2 regions of the Acidovorax sp. PRC11 genome follow, and region 2 is predicted to be linked to the other one. Evidence: riboswitches for the same ligand, from Rfam matches in the RefSeq annotation. Region 2 holds a riboswitch; the other holds the start of a gene.
The links. Region 2 has a riboswitch for glycine ahead of Q9R47_RS21320 (D-amino acid dehydrogenase). Riboswitches for the same ligand answer to the same signal wherever they lie in the genome.
Positions count from the first base shown of each region.

Region 1: linked by a shared signal. The riboswitch ahead of gcvT (glycine cleavage system aminomethyltransferase GcvT) and the one ahead of Q9R47_RS21320 (D-amino acid dehydrogenase) in region 2 are both predicted to bind glycine.

Region 1 covers NZ_JAUZUQ010000001.1:79,152-94,173, forward strand. The annotation lists gene Q9R47_RS00350 (ferritin-like domain-containing protein) at 1-81, opposite strand, end outside; gene Q9R47_RS00355 (lipocalin family protein) at 381-998, shown strand; gene Q9R47_RS00360 (ABC transporter substrate-binding protein) at 1,251-2,234, shown strand; gene Q9R47_RS00365 (ABC transporter permease) at 2,340-3,227, shown strand; gene Q9R47_RS00370 (ABC transporter ATP-binding protein) at 3,241-4,035, shown strand; gene Q9R47_RS00375 (amidohydrolase family protein) at 4,089-5,429, opposite strand; gene Q9R47_RS00380 (alpha/beta fold hydrolase) at 5,524-6,309, opposite strand; gene Q9R47_RS00385 (fumarylacetoacetate hydrolase family protein) at 6,321-7,190, opposite strand; gene Q9R47_RS00390 (AraC family transcriptional regulator) at 7,418-8,326, shown strand; gene Q9R47_RS00395 (Lrp/AsnC family transcriptional regulator) at 8,292-8,750, opposite strand; glycine riboswitch at 9,040-9,137, shown strand; glycine riboswitch at 9,157-9,286, shown strand; gene gcvT (glycine cleavage system aminomethyltransferase GcvT) at 9,351-10,481, shown strand; gene gcvH (glycine cleavage system protein GcvH) at 10,623-10,997, shown strand; gene gcvP (aminomethyl-transferring glycine dehydrogenase) at 11,110-14,001, shown strand; gene Q9R47_RS00415 (FKBP-type peptidyl-prolyl cis-trans isomerase) at 14,049-14,486, shown strand; gene Q9R47_RS00420 (MerR family transcriptional regulator) at 14,502-15,022, shown strand, end outside.
Region 2 covers NZ_JAUZUQ010000026.1:6,201-21,222, forward strand. The annotation lists gene Q9R47_RS21305 (tripartite tricarboxylate transporter substrate binding protein) at 1-139, shown strand, start outside; gene Q9R47_RS21310 (NAD(P)/FAD-dependent oxidoreductase) at 359-1,894, shown strand; gene Q9R47_RS21315 (peroxidase-related enzyme) at 1,963-3,201, shown strand; glycine riboswitch at 3,271-3,348, shown strand; glycine riboswitch at 3,355-3,463, shown strand; gene Q9R47_RS21320 (D-amino acid dehydrogenase) at 3,567-4,964, shown strand; gene Q9R47_RS21325 (FIST N-terminal domain-containing protein) at 4,977-6,293, opposite strand; gene Q9R47_RS21330 (PhaM family polyhydroxyalkanoate granule multifunctional regulatory protein) at 6,349-7,293, opposite strand; gene Q9R47_RS21335 (HU family DNA-binding protein) at 7,595-8,098, shown strand; gene Q9R47_RS21340 (tyrosine-protein phosphatase) at 8,221-8,976, opposite strand; gene Q9R47_RS21345 (hypothetical protein) at 9,232-9,366, shown strand; gene Q9R47_RS21350 (PQQ-dependent sugar dehydrogenase) at 9,579-10,853, shown strand; gene Q9R47_RS21355 (superoxide dismutase family protein) at 10,894-12,426, shown strand; gene Q9R47_RS21360 (FdhF/YdeP family oxidoreductase) at 12,694-15,022, shown strand, end outside.

The sequences.
Region 1 (15,022 bases), on a different contig from region 2:
GCGGAAGAACATCCGGCGCTCTTTGAGCTTGTCGGAACGGCGCTGCAGAATTTCCTGGGGCGATGCGGGAAGGTCGATCATGGTGGCTCCTGTGGGGTGCGCACGGCGCACGGAATGGCACATGTCGGTCCAGCGGCGGATACGCCGTTGCCGTGGGAAGGGCCGGGCACGGGCGGCGCGGCCCTGTTCGCGGCCCTCGCCTCCCGCAGCACGTCCCTGCATGCGGATACGCCGCGCGGCGCCGGCCGGATTCAGCTTTGCGAAAAGAATTCGGCGGCGGCGCATTCCCACGACCAGGTGCGCCCCGCGCCTACAGGGCGCCGCATGGCACCTCGCGAGACTCGTGGCATTTGCCCGTCCCTTTGCAGGAGCCCCGAGAGATGCCCCGTCCAGACCTACAGCGCTACACCACCCACCGCCGCACGCCCATCGCCACGCCGCTCGTACTGGGTGCCGCGGCGGCAGCGGCCGGAGCGGCGGCGGCGCTGTACCTGCGGGCCAACGTGCGGCCACCGGCCGGCGTACAGCCGGTGCGGGGCTTCAACATCGACCGGTACGCCGGCCACTGGTACGAGGTCGCGCGCATCGACCAGCGCTTCGAGCGCGGCCTGGTGCGCACCAGCGCGCACTACAGCCGCCGCGGCGACGGCAGCGTGCGCGTGGTGAACCGCGGCTACGACCCCGAGCGCGGCCGCTGGCGCGAAGCCGTGGGCCGGGCGGAATTCCTGGGCGACACCGGCACGGGCGCGCTCAAGGTGTCCTTCTTCGGCCCGTTCTATGCCGGCTACTTCGTTGCGGCGCTCGACGAGGACTACCGCTGGGCGATGGTGATCGGGCCGCGCCGGGACGCTTTCTGGATCCTGTCGCGCACCCCCACGCTGCATGCGGTGGTGCGTGAACGCCTGCTGGCCCGCGCGCGTTCGCTGGGCGTGGACGTGGCTCGCATCCTGTGGGTGCCGCAGGAGGATGCCTCCGCGCCGGTGCCGAAGCGGCGCTGAGCGGCCCTTCCCGCACCGACGCCCCCTCTCCAGCGGCTTTCCGCCGATCCGCAGCGCGGCGCTGCGGCATCGCGGCCGTTGCGGGCCCTGCCGCGGCGTGCGCAGTAGACTCCCCACCCCGGGCCCCGCGGGCGTTGCCGTCCATCGGGCCCGGTTCCGTTCCGGCGAAACCGCGCCCGCCTCCGGCGGGCATCCGCAGTCACGCCCCCGCGCCCCGCCCCGTGCGTGGCCGGGCAGGCAGAAAGTTCGAGCATGAATCAGCATCCGTTCGGCGCCCTCGCGCTGGCCGCCGCGGCCACCCTGGCCGCCGTCTCCGTCCCCGCCGTGGCCCAGCAGGCCGCCGCGCCCAAGTCCGTGGCCGTGACGGCCATCGTCGAGCACCCCGCGCTGGATGCGATCCGCGACGGCGTGAAGGCGAGCCTGCAGGCCGCCGGCTACGAAGACGGCAAGACGCTCAAATGGCAGTACCAGAGCGCCCAGGGCAACACCGGCACGGCCGCGCAGATCGCGCGCAAGTTCGTGGGCGACCAGCCGGATGCGATCGTCGCCATCGCCACCCCGTCGGCCCAGGCCGTGGTGGCCGCCACCAAGACGGTGCCGGTGATCTTCTCCGCCGTGACCGATCCGGTCGCCGCCAAGCTGGTGAAGAACTGGGAGCCGAGCAAGAACAACGTGACCGGCGTCTCCGACCTGCTGGCCCTCGACAAGCAGATGGAACTGGTCAAGCAGGTCGTGCCGGGCGCCAAGCGCGTCGGCGTGGTCTACAACCCCGGCGAGGCCAACTCCGCCGTCGTGGTCAAGGAACTCAAGGCCCTGCTGCCCAAGATGGGCATGACCCTGGTCGAGGCCGCCGCGCCCCGCTCGGTCGATGTGGGCAGCGCCGCGCGCAGCCTGATCGGCAAGGCCGACGTGATCTACACCAGCACCGACAACAACGTGGTGTCGGCCTACGAATCGCTGGTCAAGGTCGGCCAGGAAGCCAAGCTGCCCCTGGTGGCGGCCGATGCCGACAGCGTCAAGCGCGGCGCGATCGCCTCCTTCGGCATCAACTACCGCGACCTGGGCGAGCAGACCGGCCGCATGGTGGTGCGCGTGCTCAAGGGCGAGAAGCCCGGCGACATCAAGCCGGAGATCAGCACCAAGCTGGAGCTGACGGTGAACCCCGGTGCGGCCGAGAAGCAGGGCGTGAAGCTCTCCGACGCCTTCATCCAGTCCGCCGCGCACGTGGTGAAATAAGAGCCTGCCCCGGTCCGGCACCCGTGCCGGGCCGCACGCAGCCTCTCTTCTTCCCCAGCCCGCAGGAGCTTCGGCTCCTGCTTTGCTTTCGCAAGGCCTCCCGCCATGTCCCTCTTCTCCCTGCTCGGCGCCGTCGAGATCGGGCTGATCTTCAGCCTGGTCGCGCTGGGCGTCTTCATCTCGTTCCGGCTGCTGCGCTTTCCCGACCTGACGGTGGACGGCAGCTTCCCGCTGGGCGGCGCGGTCTGCGCCGTGCTCATCTCCACCGGCACCAACCCCTATGTGGCGACGCTCGCGGCCACGGCGGCGGGCGCGGTGGCCGGGCTCATCACCGGCTGGCTCAACGTCAAGCTGAAGATCATGGACTTGCTGGCCAGCATCCTGATGATGATCGCGCTGTACTCCATCAACCTGCGCATCATGGGCGGCCCCAACGTGCCGCTGATCAACGACCCCACGCTGTTCACGCTGCTGCAGCCCGAGGGCCTGGCCGATTACATCGCCCGCCCCGCCCTGCTGCTGGTGATCGTCGTCGCCGCCAAGCTGGCCATGGACTGGTTCTTCGCCACCGAGCGGGGCCTGGCCATCCGCGCCACCGGCTCCAACGCCCGCATGGCCCGCGCCCAGGGCGTGAACACCGGCGCCATGGTGCTGCTGGGCATGGCGGTGTCGAACGCGCTGGTGGCGCTGGCCGGCGCCCTGTTCGCGCAGACGCAGGGCGGCTCGGACATCTCCATGGGCATCGGCACCATCGTGATCGGCCTGGCCGCCGTGATCGTGGGCGAGAGCATCCTGCCCTCGCGCCGCCTCGTGCTGGCGACGCTCGCCGTCGTCATCGGCGCCATCGTCTACCGCTTCTTCATCGCGCTGGCGCTCAACAGCGACTTCATCGGGCTGAAGGCGCAGGACCTGAACCTGGTGACGGCCGTGCTGGTCACCGTGGCGCTCGTGATTCCGCAAATCAAGCGCAAGCTCGCGTCGAAGCAGCGTTGAAAGGGACCGCACCATGCTGAGCGCACAAGACCTGCACATCACCTTCAACCCCGGCACGCCCATCGAGACGCGCGCGCTGCGCGGCATGTCGCTGGACATTCCGGCCGGCCAGTTCGTCACCGTGATCGGCTCCAACGGGGCCGGCAAATCCACCTTCCTGAACGCCATCTCGGGCGACCTCTCGGTGGACACGGGCCGCATCGCGATCGATGGGGACGACGTCACCCGCCAGCCCGTCTGGGCGCGGGCGAAACGCGTGGCGCGCGTCTTCCAGGACCCGATGGCCGGCACCTGCGAAGACCTGACCATCGAAGAGAACATGGCGCTCGCCCAGCAGCGGGGCACGCTGCGCGGCCTGCGCGGCGCGGTGAAGGCGCAGCAGCGGGGCACCTTCCGCGAAAGGCTCGCCACGCTGGGCCTGGGGCTGGAGAACCGCCTCACCGACCGCATCGGCCTGCTCTCGGGCGGCCAGCGCCAGGCCGTGAGCCTGCTGATGGCGGCGCTGCAGCCCTCGCGCATCCTGCTGCTGGACGAACACACCGCCGCGCTCGACCCGCGCACGGCCGATTTCGTGCTGCGGCTCACGGCCCGCATCGTGGCCGAGAACCGGCTCACCACCATGATGGTCACGCACAGCATGCGCCAGGCCCTGGACGTGGGCCAGCGCACCGTGATGCTGCACCAGGGCCAGGTGGTGCTGGACGTGTCGGGCGAGGAACGCAGCCGCCTGGACGTGCCCGACCTGCTGCAGATGTTCGAGAAGGTGCGCGGCGAGAAGCTGGCGGACGACGCGCTGCTGCTGGGCTGATGCGCGCGGATGCCAGCGCCGCCGCCGGAGCCGGCGCGGAATCCGCCAGCGGCTCAGGACATCTCGGCCAGCGCCTCCTTCACGCCTTCCTCGCGCAGCGGATGGTCGCCGCCTTCCAGGTGCAGGGCGGCTTCCGCAGGCGCAGGCGTGGAGCACTCCTTGAAAATCGCGCCTTCCTTCATCACCAGCTGGATGCGGGCCGGTTCGGTGAGTACCGACAGGTCCGCCAGCGGGTCGCCGTCCACCAGTACGATGTCGGCGATGTAGCCCTCCTGCAGCTTGCCCAGCTCGTGGGGGCGCATCATGATCTCGCCGCCCAGGGCAGTGGCCGCCAGCAGCGCCTCCTTGGGGGTCATGCCGATGTAGTCCACGAAGTACTGCAGGTCGTTAGCGTTCGTCCCGTGCGGCATCCAGGCGAACCCGTAGTCCCCGCCGGGCAGGATGCGGATGCCGCGCCGGTGCATCTTGCGCAGGGTGTCCGATGCCACCTCCAGTTCGCGCCTGTAGCCCATCTGCGTGGCCACGGCTTCGGTGATGCCGTACTCGGCGGCATGGTAGGTGGTGCGCACCAGCCAGCCGATGCCGGGCGCGACGAAATGCCGGTCCTTGGCGGCTTCCAGCATGTCCAGCGCTTCTTCGTCCGCGAAGCTCGCGTGGTAGACCATCTCGATGCCGTGGCGCACGCAGAGCTTCACCGATTCGCTGGATCGCGCGTGCGCCGCGACGCGTTTGCCGTAGCGGTGGGCCTCTGTCGCCAGCATCGCCACCTCCTCCTCGGAGAAAGGCGACATCTCCGCCGGCAGGCCCGCAATGTATTCGCCCGACAGATTGATCTTCAGGTGATCGACCCCGTACTTGACGAAGGTGCGCGCGGAGCGGCGGATCTCCTCGGGGCCGCTGCAGACGCTGCCGAAGCTCAGTTCCTCGAACGGCATGTGGGGCAAGGTGTTGTCGCCCAGTGCGCCGATGGTGGTGATTTCCTGGGAGCCGGCCAGGTAGCGCGGTCCGGGGAATTCGCCCGCATCGATGGCGTTGCGCAGCACCACGTCGAGTCGGGGCTTGGCGGCGGCCGCGCCGATGGCCGAGGTCCAGCCCATCTCCAGGTAGCGCTTGGCGACGCGTACGCACCAGAGCATGTGCTCCTCGGGCGGCATGAACTGGATGGCCGCGAGCGAGGGCTGGTCGTTCCACGAGAAATGGGTGTGGGCCTCGGTCATGCCGGGCATGAGGAAACGGCCGCGCCCTTCGAACACGCGCGCACCCGCGGTGTCCACCGTCGCGGGAGCGCGCGCCACCCGCACGATCCTGCCGCCATCGACCAGCACGTCGCCGGGATAGGGATCGGCACCGGTGCCGTCGAAGATGCGGACGTTCGTGAATGCATATCGGGTCATGTCTCTCTCCTTCTGCTTTGTGGGGAATGCCCGGCGGAATGCGCGCGGCGGCGCACCCGTTCCGGAAAGGGAATGCAGTCGGTCTGGAAGCCGTTCAGCGCGGCAACCGTGCGTGGAAGCGCTGCAGTTCCTGGATGCAGCGCGCGGGCTGCTCCAGCGTCGTCCAATGGCCGCAGCCGGGCAGCACGGTCACTTCGGCTCCCGCGATGCGCTGCGCCATCTCATCGACGCGCGCTGGCGGCGCCACGCCATCCTGGTCGCCCGTCACCAGCAGCACGGGCACACGCAACTGCTCGATGGGCGCGGACTGCGCTCCGGCCAGCGCCTCGCAGCTGCGGGCGTAGCCCTCGGGCGGCTGGCGCATGACGAGTTCGCGGATGGCAGCCAGCGCCGCCGGGTTGCCGGCCTTGGTTTCCACGCTGGTCGCACCCTGCACGATCGCGTCCGCGATGTCCTGCATGGCCGCGGCGCCCTGCCGCGCGAGTTCGGCGCGCGCGCGTATGCCGGGCCGGCCCGCGTCGGGCGGCGCCACCAGGGGGCCGAACAGCGCCAGCGAGCGCACGCGCTCCGGGTGGGCGGTGGCCAGGTGCTGCGCGACGATGGTGCCCAGCGAATGGGCCACGACGTGCACGGCATCCACCTCCAGTGCAGCCAGCAGCGCGGCCATGCGATCGGCCAGCGCCTCGACGCACAGCGCGCCGTCCGGCAGTCCGGACCGCGCGCTGCCCGGCAGGTCCGGCGCGACGCGACGGAACGGCTGCAGCGCCTGCGCGATGGGCGTCCAGACGTTGGAGGAGCCGCCCAAGCCGTGGATGCAGAGCACCGCCTCGCCGTCACCGGCCATCTCCACGGCCATGCCTTCGATGATGTGTGTCGCCATGGGTCCTCCGGTCAGACAAATGCGTTCTCGATGAAGCCGATGCCGTCGATCTCGACGCGGACGCGATCGCCCGGACGCAGATAGCGCGGTGGCGAGAGGCCCATGCCCACACCGGCCGGCGTGCCCGTGGCGATCACGTCACCCGGGTACAGCGTGATGCCGCGGGAGACGGTTTCGATCAGTGTCGGGATGTCGAAGATCATCTGCTCCGTGGGGCCGTCCTGGCGCAATTCGCCGTTGACCCGGCAGCGCACGCGGGTGCGCGTGCCGTCCAGTGCGTCGGCCGTCACGATCCATGGGCCCATGGGGCAGAAGGTGTCGAACGACTTGCCCATGTCCCACTGCTGGTGGCGCATCTGCACGTCGCGCGCGGTCACGTCGTTGACGATCGTGTAGCCGAAGACATGCTGCAGCGCGTCGGCGCGGGCGATGTTCTTGCCGCCGCGGCCGATCACCACGGCCAGTTCGGCCTCGTAGTCGATCTGCTCGGACACGCCGGCCGGCAACTGCACGGGATCGTGCGGGCCGACCACGCATTCGGGCACTTTGGTGAACACGATCGGCCACGACTCGGGATTGGCGTCGTTGCCCTTGAACACGGATGCCGACAGCTCCTTGGCATGCGCGTGGTAGTTGCGGCCCACGCACCAGACATTGCGCAGCGGCCTGGGCAATGGTGCACGCAAGTGCACGTCGGCTACCGCATGGGTGCGGCCGGTAGCCGGAGGCAGGGGCTTGCCCCGCGCCAGGGCCTGGATGAGCGGCAGCACGCCCAGGGCGGCATCGGCAGCGGAGACGTCGAGTGCGGAGAGAGTCTGCCCGGATGGATCGGCCAGTCCGACCGCGGGAAGCCCGTCCACGATGAAAGCGGCAAGGCGCATGGTTTCTTGCTCCAGAGAGGGTTGCGTATCGGTGCGCCTGCACCGCGGCGGTTGCCGGTGCAGTGCGCGCCCGGTTCCCAATTTATGGGTTCGCCCCCGCGCGCGCTTATCGCGCCGTCGCGCGACATATCAAACAGTCTGATCGCGTCCTAAGGAGATACCCGGGTGGGGGCCAACCCGGCCGCTGCGCGGCCGGAGAATCCCGCCATCGATGGTCGGAGCAGCACATGGCGGAGGCATATGCGTTACACGAAGGGGCATTCGGCACGGCCGTCGTGCTGGAGCTGCGCGCGGACCTCGTGCCGCATGCACACTCCGAGGCACAGCTCGCCTTCTGGCTGGGCGGAACGCGCGCCACCGCGCGCGTAGGAACGCAGCAGGTGGACTACGGCGAGGACACCGCCCTCGGTGTGAACGCGTTCGAGTCGCACGACCTGGCGCTGCACGGCGATGGCGAATCCGCGGTGTTTCTGGCGTTCATGGTGCGCCACGACTGGCTGCAGGAGCGCGCTGCCGCCGCGGGGCGGGGCTTCCGCTTCGCATCGCCACGGCTGCACATCGACGGCGCGCTGCGCAGGGCCTGCTGGCAGGTGCTGGACCTCATCCTCTCCGCGCAGGCGGCCCCTGCGGACATCGACGACCGGGTGGAGGAATTGCTGGTGGCGGCCACGAGCGCCGCGGGGGAGGCGGAGCGCCGGCCCTGCATCGGCGTGGGCGCGTCGCTCGACGCCCGCTTGCGCAACGCCATCGCCCACATGCGCGAGCACGTCTCCAGCAAGGCGACGGTGGACGAGATCGCGGCCCGGGTGGGGCTTTCCCGCGCGCACTTCTTCGCGCTGTTCCGCGACCAGCTCAACACCACGCCACAGGTCTTCTGGAGCGCAGTGCGGGTCGAGGAAGCGATGCGCCGTGTGGGCCTGGGCGCGCCGCTGACCGACGTGGCGCTCGACCTCGGCTTCTCCGCACCCAGCAACTTCTCGCGGTTCTTCAAGGAGCACACGGGCGTGCCGCCCTCGATCTTCCGGCGCGCCGTGCGCACACCCATGCCGGCCACGGTCACCGGCATTCCGCGCCAGGCGGCAGCGGCAGCGGCAGCGCCGCTCAGTCCGCGCGCAGCGGCAGGTCCGCCTTCTTGAGCGTGCGCAGCACGAAGCTCGACCGGCTGTGGCGGATGCCCTTGATCTTGTAGAGCTTCTCGCGCAGCAGGCGCTCGTAGTCGCGCGTGTCCTTCACGACCACGCGCAGCAGGTAGTCGTAATCGCCGGAGACGAGGTGCGCCTCGATCACCTCGGGAATGCTCGCGAGCGTTTCGCCGAACTTCTCCAGCGTATTGTCGGAATGGCTGTCGAGCGTGACCTGCACGAGCACGGTGTCGGCGAGGTCGAGCGCCTGGGCGTTGAGGCGCACGGTGTAGCCCTCGATCACCCCGGCCTCTTCCATCTTGCGGATGCGGCCCCAGCACGGCGAGGGGCTCAGGCCCACGGCCTGGCCGATCTCCTGCAGGCTCGCGCGGGCGTCGTCCTGCAGCACGGCCAGAATTTTTCGGTCGATGCGATCCATGGATGCATTCTGCCGGCAAAGCCGGTTAGGCAGAAGATTTTTCTGCGGAACATGCGGACCTGCAGAAATTCGAAAAATTCGTCGGCCACTCCACCGGCACAATCGTTCCCACAGGGCGCCTCCACCGGGGCGCCAGGCGAATGGCAAGGCCCCGGCCGGTTACCGCCGGCCCGGGGCGCTTGGCACCCCATCACACGGTGCTCCTCCACGCGGCGCCGAGACAGGCACGTGGCGCCAGAACCCGGGCACGGACGAACTTCGCCGCAGGGCCGCCGCACAGCCGTTAGAATCCGCCGGGTCAGGAGAGAGCGCCGCGCCCGCAACGGGTGGCCGGCGCCGCCGAAGGCGCAGGGAATCCCGAACGCTCAGGCAAAAGGACTGGCAAGGCGCCCGCAGGGATGCGGGCGTTTCCCCGGCTGGAGAGAGGCCTGCCCTGCACGGCAGGCCCACCGAAGGAGCAAGCCCGCCACGCGCCGCCCCCAGGCCGCGCGCACGGCGTGGTGAATCTCTCAGGTAAAGCGGACAGCGGGCACAGGCGTGGCGCTTCGATGGCGGCACGCGCGTCGTCCGTCCCCGCTCGCCCGAAAGGCCGCTCCGCCCATGTCCGCCGAATCCGCCCCCCTGCACACCACGCCGCTGCACGCGCTGCACCTCGAACTCGGGGCCCGCATGGTGCCCTTCGCCGGCTATTCCATGCCCGTGCAGTACCCCGCCGGACTGATGGCCGAGCACCTGCACACGCGGCAGGCGGCCGGCCTGTTCGACGTCTCCCACATGGGCCAGCTGCGCCTCGTCGGCCCCGATGCCGCCGCGGCCTTCGAGACGCTGATCCCCGTGGACGTGATCGGCCTCGGCCTCCACAAGCAGCGCTACGGCTTGCTGCTGAACGACGAGGGCGGCATCATCGACGACCTGATGTTCGTGAACCGCGGCGACGACCTGTTCGTGATCGTGAACGGTGCCTGCAAGGCCGGCGACATCGCCCACATCCAGGAGCGCATCGGCGGACGCTGCGAAGTCATTCCCCTGCCCGACCAGGCCCTGCTCGCCCTGCAGGGCCCGCAGGCCGCCGCGGCGCTCGCGCGGCTCGCGCCGGGCACGGCATCGCTGGTGTTCATGACCGGCGGGCGCTTCGAGATCGCCGGCTGCGACTGCTACGTGACACGCAGCGGCTACACGGGTGAGGACGGCTTCGAGATCTCCGTCCCGGCCGCCCAGGCCGAGGCGCTGGCGCGCGCACTGCTCGCGCAGCCCGAGGTGAAGCCGATCGGTCTCGGCGCGCGCAATTCGCTGCGGCTCGAAGCCGGCCTGTGCCTCTACGGCAACGACATCGACACCACCACCACGCCTCCCGAGGCCGCGCTGAACTGGGCGATCCAGAAGGTGCGGCGCACCGGCGGCGCGCGCGCGGGCGGCTTCCCGGGCGCCGACAAGGTGCTCGCGCAGATCGACGACCCGGCGCTGCTGAAGCGCCGCCGCGTGGGCCTGGTGGCGCGCGAGCGCGTGCCCGTGCGCGAGCACACGCCCCTGCAGAGCATTGACGGCGTGGCCATCGGCGAAGTGACCAGTGGCCTGCTGGGCCCGAGCGTGAACCAGCCCGTCGCCATGGGCTATGTGGCGCCCGGGTTCGCAGCCGCCGGCACGGTGGTCCACGCGATCGTGCGCGGCAAGGCGGTGCCGATGGAAGTCAGCCCCATGCCCTTCCTGCCGGCCCGCTACCACCGCGGCTGACCGCGGCGCGCCGCAGTCCGCGCCCGAGGCCTGCCGGCCGCGGCTACAGTCGCCATCGCGTGCCCCTTCCAGGGCCGCACCACCCTTTTTTCGTTTTCCCCGCCGCCTTTTTCCGCGGACCCTTTCTTCCAGGAGCCCCCCATGACCGTCAAATTCTCCCGCGACCACGAGTGGATCAACAGCGCCGACACGGGCGCCGCCGTCGTCGGCATCACCGTCCATGCGCAGGACGCGCTCGGCGACGTGGTGTTCGTCGATCTGCCCGAAGTGGGCAAGACCTTCGCCCAGGGCGAAGTGGCCGGTGTGGTCGAGTCCGTGAAGGCAGCCGCCGACGTGTACATGCCCGTGTCCGGCGAAATCGTCGAGGTGAACGAGGCGCTGCGCGCCGATCCGTCGCTCGCCAACAGCGCGCCGCTGGGCGATGGCTGGTTCTTCAAGGTGCGCCTGTCCGATGCGTCGCAGCTCGACGCGCTCATGGACGAGACGGCCTACACCGAGTTCTCCAAGAACGCCTGACCGGCTCTCGCGGCGGGCGGCGCTGCCCCCCGCCCGCCGCGGTGCGCACCTGCCGGTGCACCGCACCCCTTTTCCTTTTTCCCCCCTCCTTCCGCTGACCGGGATCCCTCCCATGCCCACGTCCACCCTGCCGCCGCTCTCCGCGCTCGAAAACGCCGCCGAATTCCAGCCCCGCCACATCGGCATCGATGCCGCGGACGAGGAGCGCATGCTCTCGGTCATCGGCGAGGCATCGCGCGCGGCGCTGGTGGGCGGCATCGTTCCGGCCTCCATCGCCCGCACCGAGCCGATGGAGCTTCCGCCCGCCGCGACCGAAGCGGCCGCGCTCGCGGAACTGAAGGCGATCGCTTCGAAGAACCGCGTGCTGCGCAGCTTCATCGGCCAGGGCTACTACGGCACGCACACGCCGGGCGTGATCCTGCGCAACATCCTCGAGAACCCCGCCTGGTACACCGCCTACACGCCCTACCAGGCCGAGATCTCGCAGGGCCGCATGGAGGCCCTGGTCAACTTCCAGACGATGGTGTGCGACCTCACGGGCATGCCGATCGCCAACGCCTCGATGCTCGACGAGGCCACGGCCGCGGCCGAGGCCATGACGCTCGCCAAGCGCTCCGTGAAGTCGAAGAGCCAGACGCTCGTCGTCTCGGGCGACACGCATCCGCAGACCATCGAGGTGATCCGCACGCGCGCCGAACCGCTGGGCATCAGCGTGGTGACCGCGAACTCGGAAGCCGAGTGGAACGCCGCGCTCGAGGGCGACTTCTTCGCCGCCGTCATCCAGTACCCCGCCAGCAGCGGCTGGCTCGCCGACTGGAGCGCCGACGTGGAGAAGATCCACGCGAAGCAGGCTGCCGCCATCGTCTGCGCCGACCTGCTGGCGCTCACGCTGCTGGTGCCGCCCGGCGAATGGGGTGCCGACATCGTCGTGGGCAGCACGCAGCGCTTCGGCATGCCGATGGGCGCGGGCGGCCCGCACGCCGCCTTCATGGCCTGCCGCGACGACTTCAAGCGCTCGCTGCCCGGCCGCCTGGTGGGCGTGAGCGTGGACGTGCACGGCCAGCCGGCCTACCGCCTCGCGCTGCAGACGCGCGAGCAGCACATCCGCCGCGAGAAGGCAACCTCCAACATCTGCACGGCGCAGGTGCTGCCGGCGGTGATCGCCAGCATGTATGCGGTCTACCACGGCCCCGAGGGGCTCAAGCGCATCGCCCAGCGCGTGGCGAGCTTCACGGCCATCCTGGCCAAGGGGCTCGTGGCGCTCGGCCATACCGCGCACCATCACGAGTCGGCATTCGACACCCTGTGCCTGCACACGAAGGAGCAGACCGGCGCGCTGCTGGCCCGTGCCGTGGAACGCGGCGCCAACCTGCGCGTGGCCTGGAACGACTACCTCTGCATCTCGCTCGACGAAACCACGACGCGGGCCGACATCGAACTGCTGTGGTCGGTCTTCGCCGCCGACGGGCAGGCCCTGCCGCGCATCGAGGATTTCGCGGACGGGGTGAGCCCGCTGATCCCGGCCGAACTGCTGCGCACGAGCGCCTTCCTCACGCACCCGGTGTTCAACACCCACCATTCCGAGACCGGCATGCTGCGCTACATCCGCCAGCTCTCGGACAAGGACCTGGCGCTCGACCGCAGCATGATCCCGCTGGGCAGCTGCACCATGAAGCTGAACGCCACGAGCGAGATGATCCCGATCACCTGGCCGGAATTCGCGCAGGTGCATCCGTTCGCGCCCGCCGACCAGCTGGAGGGCTACCGCCAGCTCGACGAACAGCTGCGCGCCTGGCTCTGCCAGGCCACGGGCTACGCCGGCATCAGCCTGCAGCCCAATGCCGGATCGCAGGGCGAATACGCGGGCCTGCTGGCGATCCGCGCCTACCATGCGGCGCAGGGCCAGGGCCACCGCAACATCTGCCTGATCCCGAGCAGCGCCCACGGCACCAACCCGGCCAGCGCCCAGATGGTGGGCATGCAGGTGGTGGTGACGGCCTGCGACGCGAACGGCAACGTCGACATGGACGACCTGCGCGCCAAGTGCGAGCAGCACGCCCAGAAGCTCGCCTGCGTGATGATCACCTACCCCAGCACGCACGGCGTGTTCGAGACGCAGGTGAAGGAACTCTGCCAGCTCGTGCACCGCCACGGCGGCCGCGTGTACGTGGACGGCGCCAACATGAACGCCATGGTGGGCGTGGCCGCGCCCGGCGCCTTCGGCGGCGACGTGAGCCACCTGAACCTGCACAAGACCTTCTGCATCCCGCACGGCGGCGGCGGCCCCGGCGTCGGCCCCGTCTGCGTGGTGGAAGACCTCGTGCCCTATCTGCCGGGCCATGCCACGGCCGGCGTGGCGGGCGGCACGGGGGCCGTCAGTGCGGCTCCTCTCGGCAATGCCGCCGTGCTGCCGATCAGCTGGATGTACATCCGCATGATGGGCCCGGACGGCCTGCGCGCCGCCACCGAGACGGCCATCCTCTCGGCCAACTACATCAGCGCGCGCCTGAAGGACCACTACCCCACGCTGTACGCGAGCGCCAACGGCCACGTGGCGCACGAGTGCATCCTGGACCTGCGCGGCTTCAAGGAGACCAGCGGCGTGATGGCCGAGGACGTCGCCAAGCGGCTGATCGACTACGGCTTCCATGCGCCCACGCTGTCCTTCCCCGTGCCCAACACGCTCATGGTGGAGCCCACCGAGAGCGAGACGCTGGCCGAGCTGGACCGCTTCATCAACGCGATGATCGCCATCCGCGGCGAGATCCGCCGGATCGAGCAGGGCGAGTGGCCCCAGGACGACAACCCGCTCAAGAACGCGCCCCACACCGCGCACAGCCTGCTGGGCGGCGAGTGGACGCACCCCTACCCGCGCGAGGCCGCGGCCTATCCGGTCGCGGCGCTGCGCCAGGCCAAGTACTGGTCGCCCGTGGGCCGGGTGGACAACGTCTACGGCGACCGCAACCTGTTCTGCAGCTGCGTGCCGGTGTCCGACTTCGCGTGAGAACGCGCGCGGGCTACCATCGCATCTTTTGACCGGAGACCCGAACCGTGAAGAAGTCCCTGCTGCCCGTCCTCGCCGCCGTCCTGCTGGCCGGTACCGCCTGCGCCCAGAAACCGGCGGGCGCCCCGGCGGAGTCCGCCGCGAAGGCGCCCGTGACCACCGCGAGTGGCCTGGTGTATGAGTCGATCAAGGAAGGCACGGGCGAATCGCCCAAGGCCACCGACGTGGTGAAGGTGCACTACCGCGGCACGTTCCTGGACGGCAAGGAGTTCGACAGTTCCTACAAGCGCGGCGAGCCCACCGAGTTCCCGCTCAACCGCGTGATTCCCTGCTGGACCGAGGGCGTGCAGCGCATGAAGCCGGGCGGCAAGGCCCTGCTGACCTGCCCGCCCGCCATCGCCTACGGCGCGGCCGGCGCGGGCGGCGTGATCCCGCCGAACGCCACGCTGCGCTTCGAGGTCGAACTCGTGTCCGTGCGCCGCTGAAGCAAGGTCCCGGGCGTGCAGTGGCTCCGCGTGGGCGAACTGGCGCGCCGCACCGGCCTGACGGTGCGGGCGCTGCACCACTACGACGAAATCGGCCTGCTGGCGCCTTCCGGACGCTCGGGCTCCGGCTATCGCCTCTACAGCGAGGCAGACGTGCGGCGGCTGCATGCCATCCAGACGCTGCGCCACCTCGGGCTGCCGCTCGGCGACATCGCCGGACTGCTGGAGGACGGCGGTCCGGACCCCGGGCACCTCATCGCGCAACAGATCGAGTCGCTGGACCGGCAGATCGCCCAGGCCGCCGAACTGCGTGCGCGGCTGTCCCTGCTGCGCGACGGCCTGATGACCGGATCTGCGCCCAGCATGGGCGATTGGCTCGATTCGCTGGCGCTGATGGCCACCTACGGCAAACATTTCAGCGCGGCCGAACTGCAGTGGATCTTCCGCAACTGGAAGCGCATCGAGGCCGACTGGCTCGTGGTGCGCGATCTCGTGCGCGGCGCGATGGACCGCAGGCTGCCGGCCGATGACCCACA
Region 2 (15,022 bases):
GCCCGAGGTGCGCCAGCGCTTCGAATCGCAGGGCAACACCGTGCGCATCGAGACGCCGGAACAATTCGCCCGGACGGTGCACCAGGACCGCGCGAAATGGGCGCAGGTGGTGAAGGACGCGAAGATCAGCGTTGACTAGGGATCAACCCCCTGAGCGGCTTTGCCGCTCCCCCCTTCTCTCGTGGCGCTGCGCGCCTCGGGAAGGGGGGCACCCCCTGCGGCCTGGCGGAGCCAGTTCCGCGGGGGTTACTGGTCTTGGGCCGCGCCGGTTTTCAATGCCTTGACGAGGCGCTTGCGTTGTCATGGCATTCCATCGCGCGGCCTCAACGCCTCGCTGCCTCCTGCAACAATCTTTCCCATGGCTCTTTCTTCTTCTCTGGGCGCGGCCGGGCTGGCCGCGCTGGAACAACGGCTGCAGCACGATCTGCTGACCCTGAACTGGCACGCGAAGCCGTGGCTGCCGCAGCGCATGCACGGCGGGCGGCCGGTGGTGGACGTGCTCATCATCGGCGCGGGCCAGGCGGGCCTGGCCGCGAGCATGGCGCTGGCGCAGCAGGGCATCGCGGCGGTGCTGCTGGACCGTGCGCCGGCGGACCACGAAGGCCCCTGGGCCACCACGGCGCGCATGGAGACGCTGCGCTCGCCCAAGGAGCTCACCGGCCCGGCGCTGGGCGTGCCGTCGCTCACCTTCCGCGCGTGGTTCGAGGCGCAGTGGGGCGACGCGGCCTGGTCCGCGCTCGACAAGATCCCGCGCCTGCAGTGGATGGACTACCTGCGCTGGTACCGCCGCGTGACGCGGGCCGACGTGCGCAACGGCCATGCCGTGACCGCACTGCGCCCGCGGGCCGACGGGCTGGTCGAGGTGGACGTGCGCGCGGATGGCGCCGACACCGCCACGACCTGGTTCGCGCGCCGCGTGGTGCTGGCCACCGGGCGCGACGGCCTCGGCGGTCCGCAGATTCCGGCCTTCATGGAGGGCGTGCCGCGCACGCGCTGGGCGCACTCGTCCGACGTGCTCGATTACCGCACGCTGCAGGGCCTGCGCGTGGGCGTGATCGGCATGGGCTCCTCGGCCATGGACAGCGCCGCCACCGCGCTCGAGAACGGCGCGGCCAGCGTGGACCTGATCGCGCGCCGCGCCGAAATGCCGCGCATCAACAAGTCCAAGGGCTCCGGCGTGCCCGGCCTCGTGCACGGCCATTCCCTGCTGCCCGACGTCTGGAAATGGCGGCTGCGCCACTACATCGGCGCCCAGCAGGTGCCGCCGCCGCACGGCAGCACGCTGCGCGTGTCGCGGCATCCGAATGCCTTCTTCCACTTCGGCTGCGCCGTGCAGCGCGTGCACGACACGCCCGAGGCGCTGCACGTGGACACCGCGCGCGGCACCTTCGCGTTCGACTTCCTGATCCTCTCCACCGGCTTCGCGATCGACTGGCAGCAAAAGCCCGAGTTCACTGCCATCGCGCCGCACGTGCGCACCTGGGGCACGCGCTACACGCCGCCGCCCGGCGAGGAGGACGCGGAACTGCGCGACTCGCCGGACCTGGGGCCGCTGTTCGAGTTCCAGGAGAAGGTGCCCGGCGACTGCCCGGGCCTGGACCGCATCCACTGCTTCTGCTACCCCGCCGCGCTCTCGCACGGCACCATCTCGGGCGACATCCCCGCCATCAGCGACGGCGCACGGCGCCTGGCCGGCGGGCTCGCAGGCCTGTTCTACCGCGAGGACGTGGAGCACCATTTCGCGGCGCTGCAGGCCTATGCCGAGCCCGAACTGCTGGGCGACGAGTGGACGCCCGCGGACACCGCGCAGCGCGTCATCGCGCCGGCGGGCGCGGCTGCGCCCTCCTCTTCCGCGCCAGCGCCTTCCGGCTCCACTGCCGCCCCCGCCCGCTGACACCCGGGCCCGACGCGGCACCGCGAGCGCGGTGCCTTCCTCAACGACCGCATTCCCCCTCCCACGACATGACCACGCCGAGCACTATTGCACCCCCACCCTCCCACGACACCATCGACCAGGCCGCCGGCCTGGCGCCGGGCCGCTCCGCCTATGCGGTACGCCACGAGCGCGACAAAGTCGCCACGGCCACGCAGGCCTGCGAGGAAGCGCTCTTCGCCGGCACCCTGCCCGGCGCCTTCACTCCGGCCGAGCGGCTGGCGATCGCGCACGACGTGGCGCGCGTGAGCGGCGTGCCGGCCCTGGCCGCGCACTACCGCACCCGCCTGGAAACGGCCGGCGCCCCCGTGCCACCCGCGCTGCAGGCCCTGCTGGACGACACCGGCGAAGCCAGCGACGTGGCCGGCATCCCGGGCTTCGGCGATGCAGAGCCGCGCCTGCAGGCCGCCGCGCGCTTCGCACGCACGCTGGCTCTGGAGCCCGCACGCAGCGACCGCGATGCACTGCTCGCGCTGCCGGCCGCGGGCCTCTCCACGCCGGATGCCGTCCTCATCGCGCAGCTCGTGGGCTTCGTGACCTACCAGCTGCGCGTGGTGGCCGGCGTGGCCGCCCTCGATGCCCTGCACGCCCCCGAGGCGAGCGGCGACCCGGGCACGTCGACGTCCGCGCCGTTCGCCAGCGACGCCCCCTTCGTCCATCCCGCCAACCTGCCCCCGCCCGGCCAGCCGCTGCGCGTGGCGGGCTACACGAGCGAGACGCTGGACTGGAAGGCCTGGCTGCCCGTGGTCGATCCGCAGCAGGCCAGCACCGAACAACAGGCGGTACTCGACCTCAGCCACCCCAAGGCCCGCACATCGGATTTCTACCTGCTGCTGGTGCACCAGCCCCAGGTGCTGTCCGAGCGCTCGCAGGCCTTCAACGCGATCATGTACGCGCCCGGCGGCCTGAACCGCGCGGAGCGCGAGGTGGCCAGCACCGTGGTGTCGCGCGTGAACGGCTGCGTGTACTGCGCCTCGGTGCATGCGCAGCGCTTCGAGCAACTGGCCAAGCGCAACGACGTGATGGCGCAGATCTTCGAAGACCCCGACACCGCCGGCACGAACCCGCGCGAGCGCGCCATCGTGCAGGCCAGCGCCGCGCTCACGCGCACGCCCGGCGGCTTCGGTCCGCAGCACCTGGCCCCGCTGCGCGCCGCGGGCCTGTCGGACCTGGAAATCCTCGACGCGCTGCACGCCGCCGCGCTGTTCGCCTGGGCCAACCGGCTGATGCTGAACCTCGGCGAAGCCGTCTTCCCATCCGCCGGCTGACGGCCCGCCGCCGCGGCGTCCAGGCGCTTTTGCTTTGCGCCGCGCGGCTTCGCTGTTACGATCCGCCCCGCAGGAGAGCGAACGGCCGGCACCGCCGACGTTCCACCGAAGGCGCAAACTCCCATACACGCTCAGGTCCCGTACTGCACCACCACACAGCCGTCTGGAGAGCCGCCACGCCACGTGGCGCACCGAAGGAGCAAACCCCGCGCGGCGGTCGCGCAGGGTGAATCTCTCAGGTACCGAGGACAGGGGGAGCGGCAGCCAGGCCTTGCGGCCATAGGTTGCTGTTCGCCATCCGATGGCACGCACCCCAGCACCCGCCGCCGCAGGGCCCGGCCCCCCGATGCGGGCCCGCCCGCGGCATGGGAGCCTCGCGCGGCATCGCCGTGCGGCGTGTTCCTGCCGCCGTGGTCCGGTCCGCATGGAAAGGCATTCGAACCATGCGCGTTACCGTCCTCGGCGCCGGCCTGCTCGGCACCACCTCCGCCCATTTCCTGCGCCAGCTCGGCCACGAAGTGACCGTCATCGACCGCCAAGCCACGCCCGGCGCGGAAACCAGCTTCGCCAACGGCGGGCAGATCTCGGTGAGCCACGCCGAGCCCTGGGCCAATCCCGGCGCTCCGCTGAAGCTGCTGCAGTGGCTGGGCAAGGAAGATGCCCCGCTGCTGTTCCGCCTGCGCGCGGATGCACGACAGTGGCTCTGGGGCCTGCAGTTCCTGCGCGAATGCACGCCGGCGCGCACGCGCCACAACATCGAGCAGATCGTGCGCCTGGGCACCTACAGCCGCGCCACGCTGCAGCAGCTGCGCCGCGACATGGGCCTGCAGTACGACCAGCGCACGCAGGGTATCCTGCACTTCTACACCAGCCAGAAAGAGTTCGACGCCGCCCTCGCACCCGCAGAGCAGATGCGCGCGCTCGGCTGCGAGCGCCGCGTGGTCAGCGCCGACGAGGCCGTGCGGCTGGAGCCGGCCCTCGCCGCCATCCGCCCCCGGCTGGCCGGCGCCACCTACACGGCCGAGGACGAATCGGGCGACGCCAATGCCTTCACGCGCGCGCTGGCGCAGGTCGCCGAAGCCCATGGCGTGCGCTTCCGCATGGGCTGCCACGTCACCGCGCTGCGCACCGCGGGCGGCGCCATCGACCATGTCGAGATCACCGACGCAGAAGGCCGCTACGAGCGCGTGCGCAGCGACGCCTACGTGCTCGCCATGGGCTCGTTCAGCCCGCTGCTGGCGGAGCCGCTGGGCCTGCGCCTGCCGATCTACCCGGCCAAGGGCTATTCGGCCACGATCCCGGTGCGCGACCCCGCCGCGGCCTACGAGGTGAGCCTGACGGACGACGAATACAAGCTGGTCTTCTCGCGCTACACGCGCCCCGCGCAGGATGGCCAGCCGGCGCGCGACGTGATGCGCATCGCCGGGACGGCCGAACTGAACGGCTACGGCCGCGACCTGAACCCGGTGCGCTGCGAGGCCATCGTGCGGCGCGTGGAGCAGCTCTTCCCCGGCGCGGGCGACACCGCGCAGGCGCGGTTCTGGTCCGGCCTGCGCCCTGCGACGCCGAGCAACGTGCCGCTGATCGGACGCACCAAGCTGCCCAACCTGTTTCTCAACACCGGCCACGGCACGCTCGGCTGGACGCATGCCTGCGGTTCCGGCCGCGCGATCGCCGACATCGTGAGCGGCCTCGTGCCCGAGGTCGATTTCGCCTTCACCGGCATGCCGCGCGGCACCGCCGCCGTGCCGGCGCTGGCCTGAGGGGCCGGCGGGTCAGCGGCTGGCGGGCAGGCCGTCGCAGGTGAACACGGTGAGCACGCCCGTGTAGCCGTAGAGCCGGTGGTGGGCGATCTCGCCGCCGGCGAAGAACCCCACCAGCGGCACGTCGCCCAGGGCGTGCCGCACGATCTGCAGCTCGGCCCCCGGCCCGCCGAAATGCGGGCCGCCGCGGCCCGAGCAGCTCACGTAGATCGCGCCCGCGATCGTGCGCTCGGGCATGCCGTCGGTGGCATTCGCCAGCGCCTGCATGAGCGCCGCGCGCTCGCTGCCGGCCAGCGGCGGCGGCGCGGCCGGCTCCGCCTCCGGCGCCAGCTCTTCGCGGATCTCCGCGCAGATGCGCATCAGGTCGGCGCGCGCCGCCGCCACGTTGCGCTGGCAGAACGCGAGCTGCATGCCCTCTTCCACCTTGTCGGCGAGCGCCACGCCCTGGCGCATCGGATCGAGCCCCACGAGGTGCCGCACGCGCACGTCCGTCCCGAAGTGGCCCGTGCGACCCGTGGGCCGCGCGCCCTCGTCCACCAGCCCCGCCAGCGTCGCGCGCAGCGCCCGCAGCGCGGGCTGCGGATCGCCCTCCAGCGTGATGCCGAGCGTGCGCAGCAGCACGTCGAGCGCGGGCTCGCCGTCCAGTTCGAGCACCACGTTGTCCTGCGCGCGCGTGATGCGCGCGAACGGCGCCACCGGCTGGCAGCCCTGCGTCACGCGCGACAGCATGCCCACGTTGCGGCTGAACGCCACCCCCGAGAGACCGCCGCCGAACACGCCCCGCGCGGCGCCCTGTCCCGCGATGTTGCCGTCGCCGCCCACCGCGAACTGCACGCTGCGCCCGCGGCTCGCCGCGATGCCGCCGAACAGGTAGCCCGACTCCGTGCGGTCCGACATCTCCGCGATCAGTTCGGCGAGGTCCGGCGTGTCGCCGTCGGCGTGCACCAGCGCGGTGTGCGGCACGAAACCACCGCCCGCCGCACCGCCGCGCGACAGCGGCGCCACGCCGGAGAACACGCGAAACCGGTCCGCCGGCAGGTCCAGCAGCATCACGGACAGCGCCGGCTCGTCGAAATACTCCGCGTTGTTCGCGGCCACGCCCACGCCCACCGTGCCGCTCCAGTCGGTCACCTCGGGCAGTTCGGCGGACAGGAAGTCGAGCAGCGGCTCGGCCTCGTCCGCGTAATGGTCGGTGATGTAGACCAGCCCCAGCGCAGGGGCGCTGGCGTAGTGCGGCAGGGCCATCTGCGCGCGCAGCTGCGCCAGCACCAGCGCGGCGGCCATGCGCCATTGCGGATGGGTGGCGTGGCCGTTCGGGAAGAGCTTCATGGGGAAGGAAAAGGAATTGGGCCGTGGACGGGAGATGGGCGGATGCGCCGCGCCTTCAGGAACGGTTCCTGGGGCCGGCGGCACGGCGCGCACCGGCCGCAGGCGGTGCATCCGCGGCCGGCGTTTTCTTCGCGCGCGGCTTGGTGGCCGGCGGCGCGTCCGGCTCGGCCTGCGTGCCTTCCGGGGCCGCGCGTTTCGCGCCGCGCGCCGCCGCTCCCCGGCTCCCTTGCGCGGAGTCGGCCGGCACACCGGAGGTCTTGCGCGCGGCCTCCTGCATGCCCTGCATGCCCTGCGCCGCGAACTGCGTCGCCATGTCGGTGGCCGTCTTCAGCGCTTCGGCCGCCATGCCGCGCGTCGCGTCCATCGCGGGCAGTTTCGACACGTCGCTCATCGCATTGGCCGCGATCTGCTGGAACTGGCTGGTGAGCGCGGTCCACCACTGCATCGGGTCCACCACGCCGGGCGCGGAGGCGGTGCCCGCACCCGCGGCACCCTGTGCCGGCGCACCCGCCGGCTCGCCACCCGGAGCGGACGGCGCGGCGGAGGGCGCCTGCGCCGCCTGCGGGCGCGCGAACGGATCGGGCCGGGGTGCCTGTGCGGCAGGGGCCGGAGCAGGCGCGGGCGCGGCCTGCGCGCGGTGGTCCTGCGATGGCGACGGCGGCTGCGGCGTGAACGCCTTGGCGAGATCGCCCATCGCCACGTTCATGCCCTGCAGCGTGGCCAGCGTCATCTTCTGCACTTCCAGCGCCTGCACGGTGGCGCTCAGGGCGCGGGAGTTCTGGTCCAGCCAGAACTGCACCGCCTTCAATTCCTCGATGCGTTTCTCCAGCTCTTCCACGCTGATCGTGGGCGCCACCCAGCCCGAGAGCGAGGGCATCTGCGGCATGCCGGCCGTGGCGCCCTTGGCCAGGTTCTGGAGGAAATCGAAGCCCGGCACGAAGCGGCCGAAGCCGAAAGGGGACGTGTCGCCGGCGGGCGGGCTGGTGTGGCTGGTGCTCATGGCATGGCTCCTCGTTCGGTGCGGATGCGAAAGAAGGGGTGGGTACGCGTGGCGTGTGCGTAGCGGCAGCTTAACGCGATTGCGCGGCCCCTCCAACGCGGCCATCCCCGGCATCCACGCGGGTTTCTCAGGCATTGCGCGCGGGCACCGCGCAGCGGCGCGAGCCACATCGAAAACGAGGCTGCAGGCCCTGCGCAGCGGCAAAAGCGCGTGCAACCCGCGCCACGGGCCGGCAAACGCCCTAGAATCCGCCGACCAGCCCGTCTGGAACTTCAATACTCAACACGAGAAAACCGACACCATGGCAACTGCAAAGAAAACCGCTTCCGCCCCGGCCAAGAAGGCGGCCACTCCCGCGGTGAAGAAGGCCGCGGCTCCGGCATCGGCACCGGCCAAGAAGGCCGCTCCCGCGAAGAAGGCTGCTGCAACCCCCAAGGCCGCTGCCCCCAAGGCCGCTGCCGCCAAGACCGCCGCCGCGCCCGCAGCGCTCAAGCCCCTGAAGGGCACGTTCACCAAGACCTCGCTGATCGCCCACCTGGCCGAGCAGGCCGGTGTCGAGCCCAAGGCCGCCAAGGCCGTGATGGCCGCGCTGGAATCCGCGATCCTCGGCTCCGTGCACAAGAAGGGCTCCGGCGAATTCACGCTGCCCGGCCTGATGAAGATCGGCCTGCAGCAAGTGCCCGCCAAGAAGAAGCGCTTCGGCAAGGACCCGTTCACGGGCGAAGAGCGCTGGTTCCCCGCCAAGCCCGCTTCGGTCAAGATCAAGACCCGCGCGCTGAAGAAGCTCAAGGACGCAACGCTCTGATCGCTGCGTGAAAGAAAGCCCTGCAGCCGCGGCTGCCAGGCGCTTCGAACGAAAAAGCCGGTGCACTGCACCGGCTTTTTCTTTGCCCGCGCGCGCCGGGCTGACGCGCATCGAGCCCCGCGTCAGCCGGGCGGCTGCAGGTAGAGCTGCGCGAGCCGTTCGCGCTCCGCGGCCCCCACGCCGAGGCAGCGCTCGAGGTAGCGGTCCACGCCGCCGTGGTCGGCCTCCACCGCGTCCAGCGCCGCCTCCAGGAAGTCCTCCTGCACGCGCCACAGCACGTTGAGCACCTCGTCGGGCGCCGTGCCGTGCAGCAGCGCGGGGCGACGGTAAAGACCGTTGGTGAGCAGATAGTCCTGCATCACCACGTCGCGCGGCACGCCCAGGGCCAGCAGGATCATCGCGGCCGCGAAGCCCGTGCGGTCCTTGCCGGCAGTGCAGTGGAAGACGAGCGGCACGTCGCTCTCCAGCAGGTGCGCGAACAGCGCCGCGAACTCCGGCGCGTTGTGCGCCACGAAATCGCGGTAGGTGTCCTGCATCAGCGCCACCGCGATGGCGGGCGTGATCTCATGCCCCGACAGCGCCATGTCCTTCGCGCGCTGCACCACCGTCGGCTCGATCGAGAGCGCGTGGTAGGCGACATCGGGCAAGGCATACGGCAGCGTGGCGCGCTCGTGCGCGCCGCGGAAGTCCACCGCGCGGCGCAGCCCCAGTTCCGCGATCGCCTTCGCGTCTTCCGGGGTCAGCCCTGCCAGGTGGTCGGAGCGGAAGATGCGCCGCCAGCGCACGCGCCGCCCGTCCTGACCCGCATAGCCGCCGAGGTCGCGGAAGTTGGTGGCACCGGAGAGGTTGAGGGATCGGGAATAGGTCGCATCGTCCATGGCGACACTGTATGCGAGCCGTGTGCACGCCGCGTGAACGTGCGTGTCCCGGGCGTGCCAGGTGGCCCTCCGGCCGGCCGCCCCATGCACCGCCTGCGGCCACGCGTACGCGATGCGCCGCCTTCCCTGCCGCCGGCGCATCGCGCTGCGATCCTACGCGGGCGCTTCACCGCCAGCGCGCATAGTGGTCCTGCGCACCCGCCCGCCCCCACGCCCCCACGCCCCCACGCCCCCAGCATCACCCGAGGAGTCCCCATGGCCACCGATCCCGCCGAACATCCCCTGCACCAGGTGCCCGACGAGCTGCCGCGCCCGCCCGGCGACCTTCCGCCCGCTCCGCCGCCATCGCCCGCGCCAGCACCGGCCAGCCCGCCCGCGGGGCCCTACTGAGCACGTTTACTGCCCTGCCAGACCATCAGCACGTCTGCCTCCTATCGCTCACCGATGGTTACGACACCGCGCGGCAAGCGCGGTTGTTCCTACACCGCAGGGGGCTCACCGCTGACCCGGCGCACCCGGCAACGGCTCGAAGAATGTGTGGGCCAGCAGGCACCCCGCAGCCACCAGCCCACCGATCGGTGGGCCCACCAGCGAGCCGATCCATGCCCTCAAGAATCCTCCAGCGCCGCACAGGCGCCGCCGCCCTGGCCCTTGCTGCCTGCAGCCTCGCCGCGCAGGCGCAGCTCCCGCCCGGCGACGGCCCCACCACCGTGACGGGCGGCGTGCTCGAACCCACGCCCGTGCGTTTCGAGGAATCGCTGCTCGGCCAATTGCGCGTGCCCGCCGGCTTCAAGGTCTCGGTGTTCGCCAAGGACCTGAACAACGTGCGCTGGCTGGCCGTCGCGCCCAATGGCGACGTGTACGCCAGCCGCCGCGAGCAGGGAGACGTGCTGTGGCTGCGCGACAGCGACGGCGACGGCCGCGCGGACCAGCAGAAGGTGGTGCTGCAGAACGCGAAGTACGCGCACGGCCTCGCGCTGCGCGACGGCAAGCTCTACCTCGTCACCGACAAGAAACTGCTCGTGGCCGACGTGCAGCCGGACGGCACGCTCTCGGCGCCGCGCATCCTCGCCGACGACCTGCCCGATGCGGGCCAGCACCCCAACCGCACGATCGCCTTCGGGCCCGACGGCTGGCTCTACCTCACCGTGGGCTCCACCTGCAACAACTGCCGCGAGACCAACGGCGAATCGGCCACGATGCTGCGCATGCGCCCGGACGGCTCGGGCCGCGAAGTGGTGGCGCAGGGGCTGCGCAACACCATCGGCTTCGGCTGGCATCCGCGCACCGGCGTGCTCTACGGCTTCGACCACGGCTCCGATTTCCAGGGCGACGACACGCCGCCCGAAGAGCTCAACGCCATCCTGCCGAACAAGCACTACGGCTGGCCCTACTGCTGGGGCGACCGGCAGGTGACGAAGTTCCAGGTCAACGAACCGCCCAACACCACCAAGGCGGACTTCTGCCCGACCACCGAGGCACCGCTGCTGCAGTACACCGCGCACGCCGCGCCGATCGGCTTCGTCTTCTACACGGGAGAGCAGTTCCCGCAGCAGTACCGCGGCGATGCCTTCGTCGCCTTCCGCGGCTCGTGGAACCGCTCGCAGCCCAGCGGCTACAACGTGGTGCGGGTGCGCTTCGATGCCGAAGGCCGCCCCAACGGCACGGAGGAATTCGCCGCGGGCTGGCTCATGTCCGCGCCCGCCGCCGTGGCATCGCAGCCCGGCCCGGCGGCCGCACCCGCGGAGCAGGACAAGGCACGCCGACCGGCGCAGTTCGGCCGCCTCGCGGGCCTCGCCCAGGCGCGCGACGGCGCACTGCTGCTCGCCGAAGACCAGAACGGCGTGATCTACCGCATCAGCCACGGCGGCCGCTGACCGTCGCCCCGCCCCTCCCCCATCCTTTCCGCGTGCCGCCATGAACCATTCCTTCCGACTCACCTCCCTCGCCGGTGCCTGCGCCACGGGCGCCGCCGCCCTGCTGCTCGGTGGCTGCGCCGCCCTGCAGAACTACGACATGCCCCCAGCGCAGAACGCCATCGGCATCCCCGGCAGCGCCGGCACGGCGACCGACATGGGCGCGCCCGACGCGACCTCGGCCGTCGTGGCGTTGAAGACCGCCGCGGGCGCCCCGGCCGGCCGTGCCCTGCTCACGCAGCTGCCGCAGGGCGGCGGCGTGGAGATCGCGATCGAGGTGCAGGACATGGCGCCGGGCCTGCACGGCTTCCACATCCACGCGAACGGCGAATGCGCACCCGGGCCCGACGCCGCCACGGGCCGCGTCGTCGACTTCGGCGCCGCGGGTGGCCATTTCGATCCCTACATGACGCGCAACCACGGCCGCCCGGGCCAGTCGCCGCACGAGGCACACGCGGGAGAGGCGCCCAACATCCAGGTGGGCGCCGATGGCAAGGGTTCGCTGCGGTTCACCAACCCCCACGTGACGCTGCTCGCGGGCAAGACCTCGGTGCTCGGCCGCACCCTGGTCGTCCACGATAAACAGGACGATTACGCCAGCGACCCGGCCGGCAACTCCGGCGGCCGCCTGGCCTGCGGCCTGATCGAGCCGGCCGCGCCCAGCATGGTGCAGGGCCGCGCCACCATCGAAGGCGCCAACGCCTATCCCGAAGGCATCGCCGTCGATCCGCGCACCGGCATCGCCTACGTCGGCTCCAGCACCGAAGGCCACATCTACCGCATCGCCCGGGGCACGCAGAAGGCCGAGCGCTTCCAGCTCGGCGGCTCGCCGGGCCGCCAGGCCGCCCTCGGCATGAAGGTGGATGGCAACGGACGCCTGTGGGTGGCGGGCGGCGCCACCGACACCGTGGCAGTCATCGATCTGCAGAGCGCCGCGACGCTCGCCGTGATCGAGGGGCCGAAAGACGGACAGGCCTTCCTCAACGACATCGCGCTCGCGCCGCAGCATGCGTACGTCACCGACTCCTTCCGCCCCGTGCTCTGGCGCATCGCCACGGCACCCGGCGCCCCCGCCGCGCTGGAGCCCTGGATCGACCTGCGCAACACGCCGATCCGCTACCAGCCGAACCAGATGAACCTGAACGGCATCGTGGCGTCCGAAGACGGCCGCCGCCTGCTCGCCGTGCAGCATGCGACCGGCCAGCTCTGGCGCATCGACACCGCCACGCGCGACGTGGCCGAAGTGCGGCTCGAAGGCGGCGACCTGCGCAACGGCGACGGGCTCGTGCTCGCAGGCCCGGGCGATCTCTACGTGATGCGCAACGCCAGCAACGAGCTGGTGCGCGTCGCCCTCGCCAGCGACTGGGGCAGCGGCCGCATCGTGCAGCGCCTGCGCGATCCGCGCCTGAAGTACCCCACCACCGCGGCCCTGCACGGTACCGCGCTGCTGGTGGTGAACGGACAGCTCGACAAGCAGAAGGCGCCGCCTCCGCAGTTGCCCTTCGACGTGCTGCGCATCGCCCTGCCGCGCTGAAGCCTGCCAGGCAAAGGGCCCGGACCGCACGCCTGTGCGGTTCCGCGCTGGGCCAGCACGGTGAGGGGGCCGGCTTCCGGCAGAGCACCTGCCGAGCTCGGCGTGGCCTCCTACGCCGCCGCCACGGTCCGGCTGACGCATGCGGCAGGGTGGCCACGCGCACAGTGGAGCACCCCTTCACCCTGCCGTGGCCCGCATGCGCTTCCATCACGCCCCCTCCTTTTTCGCCTGCCGCCTGGTGGCCGGCGCTCCGGCCAGGGAGGCGCGATGAGTTCCCGCACTGCTCCCCCTGCCGATCCGATCCCGCCGTATCCGCACGCATCCGGCGGCTGGGGTTCGCTGAAATCCGTCGCGGTCAGCGTCCTCAAGGAAGGCGCACCGCTCACCACGATCAACGCTCTGCGGCACCAGAACAAGGCCGACGGCTTCGCCTGCACGGGCTGTGCCTGGGGCAAGCCGGCCAAGCCACGCGCCGCGGAGTTCTGCGACAACGGCGCCAAGGCGACCGCGTGGGAACTCACGGACAAGCGCGCGGGCCCCGACTTCTTCGCGCGCCACACGCTCGCCGAACTGCGTCAATGGTCCGACCTCGATCTCGAAAGCGCAGGCCGCCTCACCGAGCCCCTGCGCTACGACGCCGCGCAGGACCGGTACGTCACCGTCACCTGGGACGAGGCCTTCGCCGGCATCGGCCTTGCGCTCAAGGAACTGCGCGCCGAAGACCCTCAAACTGCCATCTTCTACGCCTCCGGCCGTGCATCGCTCGAAACCAGCTACATGTACCAGTTGCTGGCCCGGCTGTACGGCAACAACAACCTGCCCGACAGCTCCAACATGTGCCACGAGAGCACCTCGGTCGCGCTGCCGGACACCATCGGCGTGCCGGTGGGCACGGTGCGCCTGGAGGATTTCGAACACGCCGAGGCCATCTTCTTCTTCGGCCAGAACGTCGGCACCAACAGCCCGCGCATGCTCCATCCGCTGCAGGAAGCGCGGGAGCGCGGCGTGCCCGTGGTGACGTTCAACCCCATCAAGGAACCTGGGCTCCTGCACTTCGCCAACCCGCAGTCGCCGGTGGACATGCTCACGCCGAAAGACACGGCGATCAGCACCCAGTACCTGCAGGTGCGCAACGGGGGCGACCTCGCCGCGCTCACGGGCCTGTGCAAATGGCTCATCGAGGCCGACGACGAGGCGCAGATGCACGGCGCCATCCGCGTGCTGGACGTGGACTTCATCGCGCAGCACACGCACGGCATCGACGCGTTCGCGGCCGCGATGCGCGCGAGCCATTGGAGCGACATCGAACGGGACAGCGGCCTCTCGCGCGCCGCGCTCTCCCAGGCCGCGCAGACCTATGCGCAGGCCGGCACCGTGATCGCCGTCTACGGCATGGGCCTGACCCAGCACCGCCACGGCGTCGCCAACGTGCAGATGGTGAGCAACCTGCTGCTGCTGCGCGGCAACATCGGCAAGCCGGGCGCGGGCATCTGCCCGGTGCGCGGCCACTCCAACGTGCAGGGCCAGCGCACCGTCGGCATCACGGAAAAGCCCGAACTCGCGCCGCTCGACCGCCTCGCCGAGCTCTACCGCTTCGAGCCCCCGCGCCACAAGGGCCGTGACACGATCGCCACCTGCGAAGGCATCATCGACGGCTCGGTGCGCGCCTTCATCGGCCTGGGCGGCAACTTCGTGCGCGCCGCACCCGACACGCGCCGGCTGGAAGCGGGCTGGAGCCGCCTGCGGCTCGCCGTGCATGTGGCCACGCGCCTGAACCACACCCACACCGTGCCCGCGCAGGACACCTACCTGCTGCCCTGCCTCGGCCGCATCGAGATCGACGCGCAGGCCTCCGGCCCGCAGACTGTGTCGATCGAGGACTCCATGGGCGTGATCCACCCATCCCACGGCGTCGCCGACCCCGCCGCGCCCACGCTGCGCTCCGAAGCCGCGATCGTCGCCGGCATCGCCCGGGCCACGCTGCCGGACGATCCGCACGTGCCCTGGGAGGCCTGGACGGGCGACTACACGCTCGTGCGCACCGCCATCGAAGCCACCTGGCCGGACATCTTCCGGAACTTCCACCACCGGCTGCGCGAGCCCGGCGGCCTTCCCAAGCCCAACGCCGCCCGCGAGCGGAACTGGAAGACCCCCAGCGGCAAGGCCTGCTTCGTGGTGCCACCTGCCGATGCCGGCGCCGCGCAGGACGCCGACGTGCTGAACCTCATGACCCTGCGCAGCGAGGACCAGTTCAACACCACCGTCTACAGCCTGACCGACCGCTTCCGCAACATCCACGGCACGCGCAACGTCTTGCTGATGCACCCCGACGACATGGCCCGCCGCGGCATCGCACAGGGCGACACCGTGCACGTGGACACCGCCGTGGATGACGGCCATGCGCGCCGGCTCTCGGGCCTGAAAGCGGTGCCCTTCGACCTGCCGGCCGGCTCCGTGGCGGGCTACTTCCCCGAATGCAACCCCCTCGTGCCGCTCGGCCACCACGCGGACAAGAGCCACGTTCCCGCCTCCAAATGCATTCCGGTCCGCGTCGAGCGTGCCATGGCGAGCGCCCCCATGTCTCCGGCCGACGCCT